Regions from separate parts of the Ruegeria sp. C10 genome, predicted to be linked through region 1. Evidence: riboswitches for the same ligand, from Rfam matches in the RefSeq annotation. Region 1 holds a riboswitch; the other holds the start of a gene.
The links. A riboswitch is a leader RNA that binds a small molecule or an ion and turns the genes downstream of it on or off. The one in region 1 is predicted to bind cobalamin.
Positions count from the first base shown of each region.

Region 1 (4,197 bases):
GCTGCAAACAACGCGCGGGGCAATCGCAGGTCGAATACGATCCTATGCAGCGGCGACATCTCTCCGTCCTGCAACCCGGTACCGCGCAATATCGCGGTGAAGGTGTCGGACAAAGGAATCGAGGTTGTGCCGTAGATCGTGGAAATCAGCAAAAGGGCGGTCAGAACGACCGCCCCCAGCAACAACGTCAGGCCCAATCGGCCCATATCAGCTCTGACCCGGATGCATCGCGCGCGCCATCTTCGAGATCGCTTCGATATTTGCCGGTCCCGGCGTTAGCTCTTCGTAGCGCAATCCGATCCAGCGTTCGTTCTTGACGGCATCAGTCTGCGACATGACGGGATGTTCCTGCAGGAACTTGAAGGTGTCCTCGGCGCCATTGCCGGTCTGATAATCCAACAAAACCAGGAATTCCGGGTTCGATGCGGCAACGGCCTCCCACGAGGTGCGGCCCCAGCTCGTGTCCATGTCATGAGTGACGTTTTCACCACCGGCGGCTGTGATCATCGCATCGGGAATCGCGAATTTACCGGCGGTAAACGGAGCATCTGCAGGACCATCCAGAAGAAAGACGCGGGGCTTGGGCAGTTCAGCAGTCTTGGCTTCGATCGCTGCCAGCTGCTCTTTCCAGCCCGAGACCAGAGCCTCGGCCTTGTCTTCGACTTGCATCACCTTGCCCAAGCGCAACACATCGCCAAACAGAAGATCCATGCTGGCTTCGGGGCGATCGTTGTCCAGATGGACACAGCTTTCGGTTAGAACCAAGGTCTTGATTCCGAACGGTTCCAATGTATCTGGGGTCACATCACCACCCGGCTTCATGCCATAGTACCAACCGGCAAAGAACAGGTCGGGTTCAACCGCCACCAAGTTTTCAACGGTCGGATATTTCGGCGCAAGCTCGGGGATGTCGCCGCGCAGAGCATCAAAATCAGGGCTGGTCTTGTACCAGCCGGTGATGCCGGTCAGGCCGACGATCTTGTCCTGCAGACCCAATGCAAACGCCATATCGGTCATGTTCATGTCATGCACAACCAGGCGCTCGGGCGCGGTATCAAAAACCAGCGGTTCGCCGCAGTTGTCTACGGTGACTTCTTGCGCAGCAGCACCGCTTGCCATGGCGGTGGCCAACGCCACGGGCCAGATGTATTTCATCTCAGTGTGTTCCTTCGACTAAGTTGAGACTGTGGTTCTTCGAATATCAAGCGCCGGAATCACGCGGCCTTCGTGGAGAAAGCAGAGGAAATCAACGCCAAAAGTTTCGCGGACTCTTTCGGGTGTCAGCACCTTGTCCACCGACCCAAACTCGATCATGCGGGTCGATTTCATCAGCGCCACGTGTGTGGCGAATTCGGGGATCATGACCAGATCGTGTACGATCATGACCACGGTGATCCCAAGCTCAGCGACCAAAGACAGCATCCGCCCTTTTGCATCAGGATCCAGATGGTTGGTCGGTTCGTCCAGAAACAGCAACGAAGGGTTCTGCGCCAAAGCACGCGCGATATGGGCACGCTGACGTTCGCCTCCGGACAGTTGGGCCATGCGCTTGTCCGCGAGATTGGCGAGACTGGTCAGGTCTAAAATCCGGTCCAGCTCTTGCGCGTGGCCTTCGGCAGAGCGGTCCGCACGGATGGGTATTTGCCCCAGCGCAACATAATCGCGTAACGCCAAGCGTCCATCGGGCAGTTCCTGCTGACCTACCACTGCAATCATGCGCGCACGCTCTTTGGCCGTGAGCTGTTTCAGACTGCGTCCTTTGATCCGAACATCGCCAAGTGCCAGCGGCTCAGCGCCGCACAACAGATTGAGAAGCGTCGTTTTCCCCGCCCCGTTCGGGCCGGCGATGGCTAGAATGGAACCCTCGTCCAACTCGAACGAGACGCCCTGCAACAGGACATCTCCGTTAAGGGCATAATACTCAAGGTTTTCGGCAATCAGAAAGGGTGGCAACGTCATTGCGATGCCCCCTGTTCGATCCGCGGCATGCGCGAGAGGGTTTTATTGAACAACGCCTGCGGGCGATCAGTGGCATTTGTCCAGCCATCCGGGCTTTCACGATACTGCGCTGCAAACTCAGTCAGCGCCTGCACCTCATCCGCGGTCTGAATGCCACCAAAAAGGTATTGCGCCTTTCCTACGGCCTGGAACCCAACCGTTCTGGGACTATCGCAGCCTGCCATGCAAGACGACGCGCGGATCGCAAAACTGCGATGTAATTTCCCGGTCAACGCATCGCAAATTTCATCAAGGGGCAGCCCTTCAGTGCAGCTTTCGCAGACTAGAATGAAATGATCAGGCGTATCTGGCATGGTCCACTCCACTTGTTTCCAAGCGCATGCGGAAGCTGCCGACAATGTAAACACGCGATTGACGCGCCATCAAAGCCTCCTTCCAGGACGCCCCGCCCCGGGTTGGTTAAACATCTGATGGCAGGTCTCCTGACTTGCGGGTCCGCGCTCGGCCAACCTTCCCGACCCTGTGGACCAGTGGCTGTTTGGCCTTGCTCACCGCTTACAGTTGCGGGGGCAGTTACGGAATTGGCACCTTTTGGCAAACCTCACCGTATTCCCTTTTCATCCCGCGGCAACACCACCGGGAACCATCAATCGATTGAGTGCCCGAGAACACCGGACACGTCAATGATAAAGTCGAAGGCGCTCAACTCTGGTCGAGGATCGAGCGCCGCCAACCACGTGTCCGAAGCACCAGCCGAATAGCTTGGGCTGCGCGCCGAATTTGTCTGGCCACGGCTGTCCATAGTTGGTGTGTTTGGAAATTAGACAATCTGAGGTAAGCTGAACAAATTTAGAGGTTTAGCTTTGTCAGCGCCTTACCCCTGTTTGATCATTGCCTGGGTTTATCCAAGGAGACGGTTCTTTGACGCATGTTTCGCAAAACGCATTGCCGCCGGATATTGTTGATGATGTCATTGACCACAATCTCGAGGCCGTTGCACGGTGGAAAGGCCATCGCTTAAGGGCTCAGCATGGGCGCAGTCACGGGTGCGTGGCTGCAACATTCACCGTCAGAAACGATCTACCAGAACAGTTCCGTCACGGCCTGTTTGAACAGCCCGCTGCCTATTCAGCCGCACTTCGCTTTTCCAACGGCGCGCATCTGGATGACCGGAAATCGGATGCCCACGGGATGGCGATCAAGCTTTTTGACGTGCCAAGCCCCAAGCTGATCGACGCCGAGGCACTTGCGCATCTGGGGACCACACAACTCAGCGACGAGTTCGATTTCGTATTGGTCGATCAGGATGTGTTTCCCAGCTACTTCCCCGATGAATATGAGCGATTGGGCAGGCTTGTCGCCACATTACAAGCGGTCCAGCACGCGATCAAAGGGCGACGAAAATGGAGCCTTAGGTTGATCACCAAAGGGCTGCGCGCAGGATTTCGCACCTTCCTCACTCGTGAAGGCAAGCGTCAGTTTCGCGTCGCGAGTGATTTTGCCTCGAACTATATGCACTCGCCTTTTGAGGTCCATTTCTGGTCGACAACACCGTATCGGCTGGGCCCCGATCTAACAGTCCGATACCTGGCCCGCAGCGCTAAACCAAAAATTCCGGCACATCCGGTAGACGATCCAGATGGGATCGGGCAGTGTTTGCGGCAAGACGTGGCCGATGGAGATAATCACTTCGAGCTGTGTGTGATTGAGCCCCCGCGCCCGGCCGACGAATTCGATGTGCTAGACAATCGCATCCGGTGGGCATGCGATCCGCAACCAGATGCACCTCTTGATCCGTACCATCATACCGTCACGCCCGTGGCGGATATCACGATTCCCAAAGGTGCAGAATTTGATCCGCAGAATGGCGACGCGATGAGCTTCTCGCCCTGGCGTGTCACGGCAGATCACGAACCTTTAGGACCGATTAATGCGATCCGGCTCAGAACCTATCTGAGCTTGGCCCGCGCCCGGTTCCCGAATCGATGACCAAACGGAGATGTATTGATGCTGGACGTTGATGATCTGATCAAACTCGGATTCAAGATCTCCCCACCCGTTACGAGCTATTTAGCCGCGATCAGGCTTGCAAACGCCGCGAAGATCCACCGACCGCGGCCCTATACGATGGGCGCAGACTACACGACATGGCCCGGCGTGTTTTCCCATCGCTGGATCGGTCGGCATACAACGCCAGAAGACCTCTCACCCGTCCTGCCGTCGGAAAGCGAAGTTGCT
Region 1 is NZ_JBQFSC010000001.1:610,766-614,962, forward strand. Features, by position in the region: gene ACR0DE_RS02715 (iron ABC transporter permease) at 1-206, opposite strand, end outside; gene ACR0DE_RS02720 (ABC transporter substrate-binding protein) at 208-1,155, opposite strand; gene ACR0DE_RS02725 (ABC transporter ATP-binding protein) at 1,174-1,959, opposite strand; gene ACR0DE_RS02730 (DUF1636 family protein) at 1,956-2,312, opposite strand; cobalamin riboswitch at 2,415-2,622, opposite strand; gene ACR0DE_RS02735 (hypothetical protein) at 2,606-2,761, opposite strand; gene ACR0DE_RS02740 (catalase family protein) at 2,881-3,948, shown strand; gene ACR0DE_RS02745 (peroxidase family protein) at 3,967-4,197, shown strand, end outside.

Region 2 (4,197 bases), 190 kb from region 1:
ATCAAAGCGCTGGCAACGGGACAGGACGGTCACCGGGACCTTGCGAATCTCGGTGGTGGCAAAGATGAACTTCACGTGTTCGGGGGGTTCTTCCAGCGTCTTGAGCAGCGCGTTGAAAGCGCTGGTCGACAGCATGTGAACCTCGTCGATGATATAGATCTTGTAGCGCGCGGATGCAGCGCGATAGCGTACGCTGTCGATGATCTCGCGGATGTCATTGACACCGGTGCGGCTGGCGGCGTCCATCTCCATCACGTCGACATGGCGGCCCTCCATGATAGCCACGCAATGTTCACATTGACCGCAGGGTTCGGTTGTAGGGCCGCCGCTGCCATCGGGACCGATGCAGTTCATACCCTTGGCTATGATCCGAGCGGTCGTCGTCTTGCCGGTACCGCGGATACCGGTCATGATGAAGGCCTGCGCGATCCGGTCCGCCTCGAAGGCGTTTTTCAGAGTGCGCACCATGGCGTCCTGACCGACCAGATCGGCAAAGGTTTCGGGGCGGTATTTGCGGGCAAGAACCTGGTAGGCGGGGCTGGGCGTCTCGGTCATGTCTGCTCTGTCGGATTCGCGTTACGCCGCAGCGTAGAGGCCCCCGCCGCCCGCGTCCACAGCCAGCCGGGACGATTTTCATTTTGGAATGCGTGGGTATGCGGCTAAAATCCACTCTATTCTATTTACTGGACCAGTATGTTGTTGGGTGAAGTTTGTTTGGGGGGAGATTATGTCGCAACTGGTGGTTTATGCGTTGCAGGTCGGCGGAGGCACCTTGGCCTTGTCCTCGATGCCTGGGCGTGGAGGAACGTATACAGAAGACCTTGATCTTATCGCAGACTGGAAGCCCGGGCTTGTGATCTCGATGACGACTGAGGTTGAGATGATTCAGGATGGTGCGCGGAATTTTGGCGCTGATATTCAGGGGCGTGCCAGCAGATGGGTGCATTTGCCGATCGAAGATTTTGGCACGCCACCCAAGGAGATTGTGGAGCGCTGGCCCCGCGTTGGCGCGACTGCCCGTCAGGCGTTGTCAGGTGGTGGCCGTGTGCTAGTGCATTGCCGTGGTGGCTGTGGCCGATCCGGGATGGTGGTTCTGCGTCTGATGGTTGAATGCGGTGAACGGCCTGAGGCGGCATTGAAGCGATTGCGTACGGTGCGTCCTTGCGCAGTCGAGACAAATGCCCAGATGCTTTGGGCCGTTGAACCGGCCCGTGTTCAAGCCGTTTGACGGCTTAGACACCAACATGTGGCGAGATTTCGCCACCGTTGTGCTGCACCAGAAGCGAAGCCTCAAGCATGGCGCAAGGAGGATTCCTTAGCAGGTCTGCGGGTAGGCTGCGGTACTCGGTTCCGAACATCATGTCTGCGTAGTCATCCAGCCGGCCGGTATCGATTTCAGGATCGGTTCCGCAGAATACACGTATCTGGTCGCATTGGGCGCGAAAGCGGGCGGTACATCCCTCTGGGCAGTGCGACAGGTCAATACTGCCTTCAATCTCAAACCCAGATTTTGTGACCGGTTTTGTGGTGGACATGGCCTGCGTTAGAGCCCGCGCCATTTGCGCCAGTGCGGGGCAGGTTGCCCCAGTACGTTGGCACACGGTCGCCGCGAATTCGTGCGTTTTAGTCTTCCAGATCATCAATGCGCCCTCCGCGCGCAGGGCGAGGGCGTGGCACAGGTTGGTCGGTGCAGAGCACGATCAAACCCGTCCCGGACACCCCGCCCGAGTTTCGGTTCTACATCTGATGGCAGGTCTCCTGACTTGCGGGTCATCGCTTTGCCGACCTTCCCAGCCTTCAAGGCCAGTGGTATCTCGGCATTGCTCTCCGCTTACAGTTGCGGGGGCAGTCTCGGACTAGGTTCTTTCCGGTTTTCTCCGTGCAGAACCGCACCGTGTTCCCTTTTCATCCCGGCCCGATTGGGCGCGAGAACCATCGCGACATGGCTAGCGGCTGCGCCGTGCCCGAGTCAAGAAGATTGCGTCAGGCAAGTGACGTACGGTCCAGCCACGTCAACCTTGACTTGAGGCGCTTCGGGTGAACTGATCAGTTCAGTCGGTATTGGAGGGCACCATGTTGGACACGCAGCAGGCGGTTGTGACCGAGGATTTTCAGATCCCGTCCGACCCGGCAATGTTGTCGGCGCGGCTTTACCGTCCGGTTGCCGACCCCGAAAAGGTGGTCGTCATAAACGGTGCGACTGGGGTGCCGAGGGATTACTATCAGCACTTCGCCCGATGGCTTGCCGAGGAACAGGGTATGGCCTGCCTGACCTATGACTACCGGGATTTTGGTCACTCTTTGGTGGGTTCGCAAAAGCGGTCAAATGTCACCATGGCCGATTGGGCGTTGATCGACATTCCAGCCGCCCGGGCCGAGATGCGCCGACGGTTTCCGCAGGCCAAGCTATGGAGCATCGGTCATTCCTTGGGCGGAATGTTTGGTCCGATCCAACCCGATATCGATCAGATTGACAGGATGATCTGTGTCTGTTCGGGTCTGGTAACGCTGGCGGATCACCCTTGGCCTTATCGCGCTTTGGCGGCGTTGTTCTGGTATGGTCACGCGCCGCTGGTGGTCAAGGCGCTTGGCTACCTGCCCGGACGGTTGGTCGGGTTTGGATCGGACCTGCCTGCCCAAGTCTATTGGCAATGGCGCAAATGGTGCACCGCCCCCAAAAGCTATGTGCCAGAGATCGGCACGACACTGCCCGCCGCCCGCTGGGAAGACTTGGGCAAACGTGTCGATCTGTTTACCTTCGCAGATGATGAAATGGTGCCGCCGGATGCTGTCTGGCGTCTTGCCGATCTCTATGGACCCAAAGCCGGGCGCCATCTGCTTGCACCAAGCGAATTCGGAGTATCCAAGATCGGCCATATCGGTGCATTCGCAAGACGGAATGCGGCAGTCTGGCCTAGGCTGATCGCCTGATAGCGCTGGGCACCGGTAGGCCGGTGCCCAGCTTCGTTATAGCCCTTTACGGGATTTTTTCTCGTGCATCACGCTGCGCACCATCTTGCCGAACGCCTTGTCGCGGGCGCGGGCCTGCGCCACCGAAGCGGAATTGTGTTGGTCTTCGCGCCGCAGCTTGCGCCAGCGGTCCAGCCGCGCGGGATCAAGCGTACCAGCGTCGATTGCCGCCTGCACCGCACATCCGGGCTCGGTCTCGTGCTGACAATCCGAGAAGCGGCAATTCAGGCTGAGGTCTGAGATGTCCGAGAACACCTCATCCAACCCCTCTTGCGCATCTAGCAGACGTAACGCGCGCATGCCGGGCGTATCGATCAGCCAGCCGCCATTGCGCATGCGATGCAAGGCGCGTGAGGTTGTTGTGTGCCTGCCGCGCGCATCGTCTTCGCGAATACCTGCGGTGGCCTGATCCTGCCCCGTCATCCCGTTGGCGAGCGTCGTTTTCCCAACGCCGGATGATCCAAGCAAGGCGCTGGTTTGTCCTTTCGGACACCACGACAGAACTTGTTCGAGATCGCCGTGATCCAGCGCGTTGACCGCAAGTACCGTCAGAAACGGGGCGAGCGATTGGGCTTGATCTACATAAAGGCTCGGATCATCGCACATGTCCGATTTGGTCAGAACGACCACCGGATAGCAGCCTGCCTGATGTGCCAGCGCAAGATACCGCTCCAATCGTGGCATATTGAAATCGGCGTTGCAGGAACTGACGATGAACAGCACATCAACATTTGCAGCAATCAGCTGCGCCGCTGCCCCTGTACCTGCGGCCCGGCGCTGCAGCAGGCTGCGCCGGTCCAGCACGCGGCGTATGCGTTTGTTTTCATCCGCCAGAACCCAATCCCCAACGGCATATGCGCCGGTTGATTGATCCAGAGATAACAAAGGCGATTCACCTTCAGGGCTCAGCCCGATCAGTCGATCCCGGTGTACGGCCGAGATGCGATACGGTAGAAGTGACGGATCAGCCGCATGCTGAGCCGCGAAATGAGAGGACCATCCGAGGTCCGATAAGGAAAGTAACATTGGTCTGCCTGTGATCAGAAACAGCAATCCCGCCGGATGGCAATCGCGCATCCGCTGGTGATGTGTTCAGGCAGTCAGTTGATCGGAAAGGATCAGAACCGGTCTGCCCGAAGGGAATTTGCTACAATCATAAACGCCCTCCTGCGGCTGATGGGTTCTAAGTGAGAGGTTGGACATCGACCCAAGCGGGGCTCGTTGTGG
Region 2 is NZ_JBQFSC010000001.1:798,336-802,532, forward strand. Features, by position in the region: gene ACR0DE_RS03660 (DNA polymerase III subunit gamma/tau) at 1-555, opposite strand, end outside; gene ACR0DE_RS03665 (phosphatase domain-containing protein) at 728-1,228, shown strand; gene ACR0DE_RS03670 (hypothetical protein) at 1,233-1,640, opposite strand; cobalamin riboswitch at 1,732-1,951, opposite strand; gene ACR0DE_RS03675 (alpha/beta hydrolase family protein) at 2,074-2,931, shown strand; gene rsgA (ribosome small subunit-dependent GTPase A) at 2,968-3,996, opposite strand; RNA gene ffs (signal recognition particle sRNA small type) at 4,156-4,197, opposite strand, start outside.
Region 2: linked by a shared signal. The riboswitch ahead of ACR0DE_RS03670 (hypothetical protein) and the one ahead of ACR0DE_RS02730 (DUF1636 family protein) in region 1 are both predicted to bind cobalamin.